2 linked regions of the Bradyrhizobium diazoefficiens genome follow. The protein of the gene in region 1 interacts with the protein of each later gene in a pairwise test. Links are inferred from orthologs where the notes say so. Each region holds a gene or a part of one and is shown on either strand. Other genes may lie near its edges. The genes, in order: grpE and JJE66_RS17210.

The links.
Region 2: the proteins of grpE (region 1) and JJE66_RS17210 interact in binary tests that used the Escherichia coli proteins (3 or more experiments, as listed by UniProt). The link is inferred for Bradyrhizobium diazoefficiens from one-to-one orthologs.

What each region holds. Positions count from the first base shown.
Region 1 is NZ_JAENXS010000001.1:2,195,820-2,198,869, reverse strand. Bases 85-2,820 are described here. They hold grpE (nucleotide exchange factor GrpE), read left to right. Parts: upstream 85-1,017; coding sequence 1,018-1,623; downstream 1,624-2,820. Other genes in these bases: JJE66_RS10310 (hypothetical protein), read right to left, coding at 2,466-2,820; pncA (bifunctional nicotinamidase/pyrazinamidase), read right to left, coding at 1,640-2,362; hrcA (heat-inducible transcriptional repressor HrcA), read left to right, coding at 85-907. Outside these bases: more of hrcA, read left to right, coding at 1-84; more of JJE66_RS10310, read right to left, coding at 2,821-3,050. UniProt on the Escherichia coli protein: Participates actively in the response to hyperosmotic and heat shock by preventing the aggregation of stress-denatured proteins, in association with DnaK and GrpE. It is the nucleotide exchange factor for DnaK and may function as a thermosensor.
Region 2 is NZ_JAENXS010000002.1:115,713-119,022, forward strand. The notes cover bases 222-3,217. They hold JJE66_RS17210 (Nramp family divalent metal transporter), read left to right. Parts: upstream 222-1,041; coding sequence 1,042-2,394; downstream 2,395-3,217. Other genes in these bases: JJE66_RS17205 (MFS transporter), read right to left, coding at 222-873; JJE66_RS17215 (hypothetical protein), read right to left, coding at 2,399-2,746; JJE66_RS17220 (arginyltransferase), read right to left, coding at 2,820-3,217. In the rest of the region: more of JJE66_RS17205, read right to left, coding at 1-221; more of JJE66_RS17220, read right to left, coding at 3,218-3,310. UniProt on the Escherichia coli protein: H(+)-stimulated, divalent metal cation uptake system. Involved in manganese and iron uptake. Can also transport cadmium, cobalt, zinc and to a lesser extent nickel and copper. Involved in response to reactive oxygen.

The sequences.
Region 1 (3,050 bases):
CGTCATGGCCGATCTGGAACAACTCGGCCTGATCTATGCCCCACACACTTCCGCCGGCCGGCTGCCGACGGAACTCGGCTTGCGTTTCTTCGTCGATGCCCTGATGCAGGTCGGTGACCTCAATGACGCCGAGCGGCAGTCGATTCAGAGCCAGCTGACATCGGTGGGCCACGCCCAATCGGTCGAGGCGGCGCTGTCGGAAGCGCTGACGCGGCTGTCCGGCCTCACCCGCGCCGCCGCCGTGGTGCTGACGCCAAAATCCAATTCGCGGCTGAAGCATATCGAATTCGTCCGGCTGGAACCGGAAAAGGCGCTGGTGATCCTGGTCGGCGAGGACGGCCAGGTCGAAAACCGCGTGCTGACGCTGCCGCCGGGGGTTCCGTCCTCGGCCATCACCGAAGCCGGCAATTTCCTCAATGCGCGGATTCGCGGCCGGACGCTCGCCGAGGCGCGGCTCGAGATGGAAACCGCGCTCGGAGAGGCCCGCGCCGAGCTCGATCAGCTGACCCAGAAGGTGATTTCGGCCGGGATCGCGAGCTGGTCCGGTGGCGAGAACGAGGACCGCCAGCTCATCGTGCGTGGTCACGCCAATCTGCTCGAGGATCTGCATGCGTTGGAGGATCTGGAACGGGTGCGGCTGCTGTTCGACGATCTCGAGACCAAGCGCGGCGTGATCGATCTGCTCGGCCGCGCGGAAACCGCCGAAGGGGTGCGGATCTTCATCGGCAGCGAGAACAAGCTGTTTTCCCTGTCGGGCTCCTCCACCATCATCTCGCCCTATCGGGACGCCGCCGGCCAGATCGTCGGTGTTTTGGGGGTGATCGGGCCGACGCGGCTGAATTATGCCCGTGTGATCCCGACCGTGGATTACGCCGCCCGCATCGTCAGCCGTCTTCTGGGGGGCTGACCGGCGTTTGAGCCGATCACGGGCGCTTGATTTTCGGCGCCCGAAGCACGATATCCGGGCAAGAAAATCCTCACGAAAAATCCCTCGAGACCAGTTCGAAAAGAGAGCCGATGACCGATCGAGACCGGCAACCCGAAGACACGAGTGCTGCGGCCGGCGAGCCCGTGGTGTCGAAGCCCTACATCATGCCCGACGATCCCGAGCCCGGCTCGGTGGAATTGTTGCAGAAGGAAGTCGCCGAGGCGCGCGACCGCATGCTGCGGACGCTGGCCGAGATGGAGAATCTGCGCAAGCGCACCGCCAAGGAGGTCGCTGACTCCAAGCTCTACGGCGTCACCGGCTTTGCCCGCGACGTGCTCGACATCGCCGACAATCTCCAGCGCGCGCTCGATGCCATTCCGGCCGAGACCCGCGCCGCGGCGGATCCCGGCATGACCTCGCTGATCGAGGGCGTCGAGCTCACCGAGCGCGCGCTGCTCAACGCGCTGGAAAAGCACGGCGTGAAGAAGTTCGATCCGCTGGGCCAGAAGTTCGACCCGAACTTCCAGCAGGCCATGTACGAAGTGCCCGATGCGTCGGTGCCCGCGGGCATCGTCGTTCAGGTCATGCAGGCCGGCTACACCATCGGCGACCGCGTGCTGCGCCCGGCGCTGGTCGGTGTCGCCAAGGGCGGCGCGAAGGCCGCGCCTGCGGCGAACAGCAACGAGGCGAACTGAGCGGCGTAAGCGCCGCTTACGTGCTCACCGCGATATCCGCAGATTGGATCCGCTTCACGCCGGCCTTGGCCATATCGGCCCAGGCCTTGGCGAGCGAGCCCTGATTGTCGATGCCGCGGCAGGCGTCTTCCACGACATAGACCTCGAAGCCCGCCTTGCGCGCATCGAGCGCCGTCCAGGCGACGCAGAAATCCGTCGCCAGACCCGCCACGAACACGCGCTTGATCTTGCGGCCCCTGAGATAGCCGGCAAGCCCCGTCGAGGTCTTGCCGTCGGCTTCGAGGAACGCCGAATAGCTGTCGACGTCCTTGTGAAAGCCCTTGCGGATGACGAGCTCGGCCTGCGGGATCGAAAGATCCTTGGAGAGCGAGGCGCCGTCGGTGCCCTGGACGCAATGGTCGGGCCACAACACCTGCTTGCCGTAAGGAAGATCGATGGTCTCGAACGGCTTCTTGCCGGAATGCGCCGACGCGAACGAGATGTGGCCCGCCGTGTGCCAGTCTTGCGTCATCACCACGTTCGCAAACGCTTTTGCGATTCTGTTGATGACGGGCACCACCTGCTCGCCTTCCTTCACCGCGAGGCTGCCGCCCGGCAGGAAGCAGTTCTGCACGTCGATCACGAGCAGCGCGGAGGTGTCATCCGGCTTGATGGAGGCCGCCGCGAATAGTGCGGTGGGAGCGAGGGCTACGAGAGCGCTGGTCCCCAGCGCCGCCAACACTTGTCGCCGATCCAGCATCGTTCGTCTCCCTCTGATTGATCCACGAGGAGGGAGCCTAATTCCGTTCGTGTACGAACAGAAGCCCGAAAATGCAGCCGGTTCTGTCCAGCCCTTGGGCGCGTTAGCCTTTGGGCTGGATGCCGTCGCGCACGGCGCGGAAGCGGGTGAAGGCGTCCGACCACTGGTCGCGCGGCGCGCTGGCAATGATGCGCAGCGAGGCGCCGCCGCTCGAGAAGCGGATCCACTGCACCACGGTCACCGGGGTCTTGTCCTTGCCGCTGATGCCGTCGATCCGGGTCTCAAAACCCTGCTGGCCGGTGATGCGGATCGGCTCGGACATGGTGACGCGGGATTCGCGGACGCCGGGGATCTGGAGCGCCGCCTCCTGGGCGAAGCGGGCGCGGTCGTCGGCCTGCTGCGGGGTGGCGCCGATCAGGCCGAGGATCATGAACGGCTTCGATTCATAGCCTGTGCTCTCGTTGCCGTCGGCCAGGATGATGCTCGCGCCCGGGACCAGCGTTCGGATGTCCTTGAAACTGGCGAGATCGGTAATCTTGAACGGCATCAACCCGAGCTGCTCGTCGACCGCAACCTCCCTGCGGGTCACGGCGGTCGCAAACATCTGCCGCACCGCCTCGTCGGTGTAGATCTTCGAAGCGTTCTCGGGGACCTGCACCGCGACATAGCCGGAGAAGCCGGCGCCCGG
Region 2 (3,310 bases), on another replicon or contig:
GACCGGGCCGAGCCCGACCACGGTGCCGAAGGCGATGCGCTTCATCACGCGCGTGGCGAACAGCGCGCCGATCACCATGCCGACGCCGTACATCGTCAGCACGGTGCCGACGCCGGCGGCGGTCAGGCCGAGATGGCGCACCGCGTAGGGCACGAACACCGCGATCTGCAGGAACCAGCCGGTGTTGAAGATGAATTGCGTGATGAACACCGGCCGCAGCAGCGGATGGTGAAATACGAAGGCCGCGCCCTCACGGATGTCCTGGAACGGATGGCGGCGTGGCGAGGGCGCACGTGCGGGCTCATAGATGCCGGAGAGCAGCACCACGGCGGTGGCCGAGAGCGCGGCGGCAAAGCCGAACGCCGGGCTCGCGCCCCACCAGCCGACGAGCGCGCCGCCGAGCGCAGGGCCGCTGGCAAAGGCGATGGTGCGCGCAAGCTCGATCCGGGCATTCGCAGCCGGCAGCAGCTCCGTGCTCACGAGCGAGGGCACCAGCGCTGGCGCGGCCACGCTGTAGACGACGGTGCCGCACACGGCCGTGAAGCCGAGCAGCGCCAGCAGCGACAGATTGAGCGCCCCGAGTGCGAGCAAGAGCACGATTGCCGCCAGCGCCGCAGCGCGCAGCGCCTCGGCACCCGCCATCAGCGAGCGCCGGGAGATGCGGTCGGCAAGCAGCCCGGCGGGAATCGCGAACAGGACGAACGGCAATGTGAGGGCGGTCTGGAGCAGGCCGGTCTGGCCTTCCGCCACGCCCAGCGTCAGCACGGCGACGATGGGGGCCGCGGCCAGCGCGACCTGCTCGGCCGACTGCGCCGCGAGATTGGACCAGGCGAGGCGGTTGAAGGTGTCAGGAAGGCGGGGCGGATTTGACATGGCTCATTTCCTGCAAAGTCGGATTGCCGCCAGTATTCGCTTCCGAGGGGGCCAAACCCACCCGCTTCCCGACAGGCCCGACCGCCTCCGGGCCGCGAAGGGAACCGATACGGCCAGATGCAGTTGCAAATGAGTTGCAATAAGACTCGACTCCGGTATTGTGCCAGCATGGATGCCCGATCGCCTGATCTGATCCCCGACACCGCCGGCTGGCGCGCTGACGCGCCGACCCCCAAGAGCCTGGCCGAGGTGAACGCCACGGTGGCCATCCCGGCGGCAGGGGCGTGGTGGCGGCGGCTGCTGGCCTTCGTCGGTCCCGGCTACATGATCTCGGTCGGCTACATGGACCCCGGCAATTGGGCGACCGACCTCGCCGGCGGGTCGAAGTTCGGCTACACGCTGCTCTCGGTCATCCTGCTCTCGAATTTGATGGCGATCCTGCTGCAGTCGCTGGCAGCAAGGCTCGGCATCGTCACCGACCGCGATCTCGCGCAGGCCTGCCGCGCGACCTATTCGCCTGCGGTAAACTTCCTGCTCTGGCTTGCCTGCGAGGCCGCAATCATCGCCTGCGACCTTGCGGAGGTGATCGGCACCGCGATCGCGCTAAAACTGCTGTTCGGCATTCCCCTGGTCGGTGGCGCGCTGATCGCAGCGCTGGACGCCTTCCTGCTTCTCATCCTGATGAACCGCGGCTTCCGTTTCCTCGAAGCCTTCGTCATGGCGCTGCTGGTCGTGATCGCAGTCTGCTTCACGGTCCAGCTTGCCGCGGCAGCGCCGCCGGTTGCCGAGATGCTGAGGGGATTCGTGCCGAAGACCGAGGTCTTCACCAATCCCGAGATGCTCTACATCGCGATCGGCATCATCGGGGCGACCGTGATGCCGCATAATCTCTATCTGCACTCCTCGATCGTGCAGACGCGCGCCTATGAACGCAATGACGAGGGCCGCCGCGAGGCGATCAAATGGGCGACGACGGATTCGACTGTTGCGCTGATGCTCGCGCTGTTCGTCAACGCCGCGATCCTCGTCGTGGCGGCCGCGACCTTCCACACGAGCGGCCATTCCGATGTGGCCGAGATCGGTCAGGCCTTCGAGCTGCTCTCCCCGCTGCTCGGCCTCGGCATCGCGTCGACGCTGTTTGCCATCGCGCTGCTTGCCTCGGGCCTCAACTCCACGGTGACGGCGACGCTCGCCGGCCAGATCGTGATGGAAGGCTTTCTCGACCTGCGCCTGCCGAGCTGGGCGCGGCGGCTGCTGACGCGCGGCATCGCTATCATTCCGGTGATCCTCGTCACCGCGATCTATGGCGAGCGCGGCACCGCGGATCTGCTGGTGTTCAGCCAGGTCGCGCTGTCGATGCAGTTGCCCTTTGCCGTGATCCCGCTGGTTCGTTTCGTCTCCGACCGCCGCAAGATGGGCCAGTTCGCGATACCGGTTTCCGTCGCGGCGATCGCCTGGATCGTCGCAGGCGTGATCGTGGTTCTGAACCTGAAGCTGCTGGCGGATACGCTGTTCGGGTGAATGATCAATGCATGCGGCGACGTCGCGGATCGTAGGGGCTGAACGGGTTCACGTCCAGATCTACGTCTTTCACGCATTGCTGACGCGCACTGTGGCTTGAACCAGCGTACCATTCTCCGGCACGAAGCTCGATGTTGCTCATCTCAGCGACCTTTAGGCATTTCCACTCGCCTGCGTGTGGAAGGCCCTTGCTCGAACCGCCAGCGAATTGAAACGCGAGTGTATATTCCGCGCCGTTCGAATGCCCCAATAAGGCTGGACAGATTGCGCGCGGGTACCCCTGATAGAAGCAGAGCACCTGAAGTCGTTCGGTGATTGCTCTTGCGATCAAATCGTAGTTTTGGCTGGACAAGGATACCCTCCGTATCCCACTCACGCCTTCAGACATGGCAGCGACTTCGATGCGAGACAGACTCGCGTATTCTCTAATCCTGCGGCTCCGACGCAGCGTCGCCCTGCGCATCGATGCGCAGCCAGCCTGAGGGCGCGAGGCGCTGCTGCGGCAGGAAGCGGGCCTTGTAGTCCATCTTCTTGGAGCCTTCGATCCAGTAGCCGAGATAGACGTAAGGCAGCCCTTGCCGGCGGGCGCGGGCGATGTGGTCGAGGATCATGAAGGTGCCCATCGAGCGGCTGACCTGGCCCGGCTCGAAGAACGAGTAGACCATCGAGAGGCCGTCGCTGAGCACGTCGGTGAGCGCGACTGCGATCAGTTCCTCGCCGCGGCCGGTGATGCCGCTGTCGACGCCGCGCTTGCGGTACTCGATGATGCGGGTCTCGACGTGGCTGTCCTCGACCATCATGGCATAGTCGAGCACGGTCATGTCGGCCATGCCGCCATGGCGGTGGCGGGCATCGAGATAGGCGCGGAACACCGAATATTGCTCGGAGGTCGGTACCGCGCTGCGTTGCTCGCCGA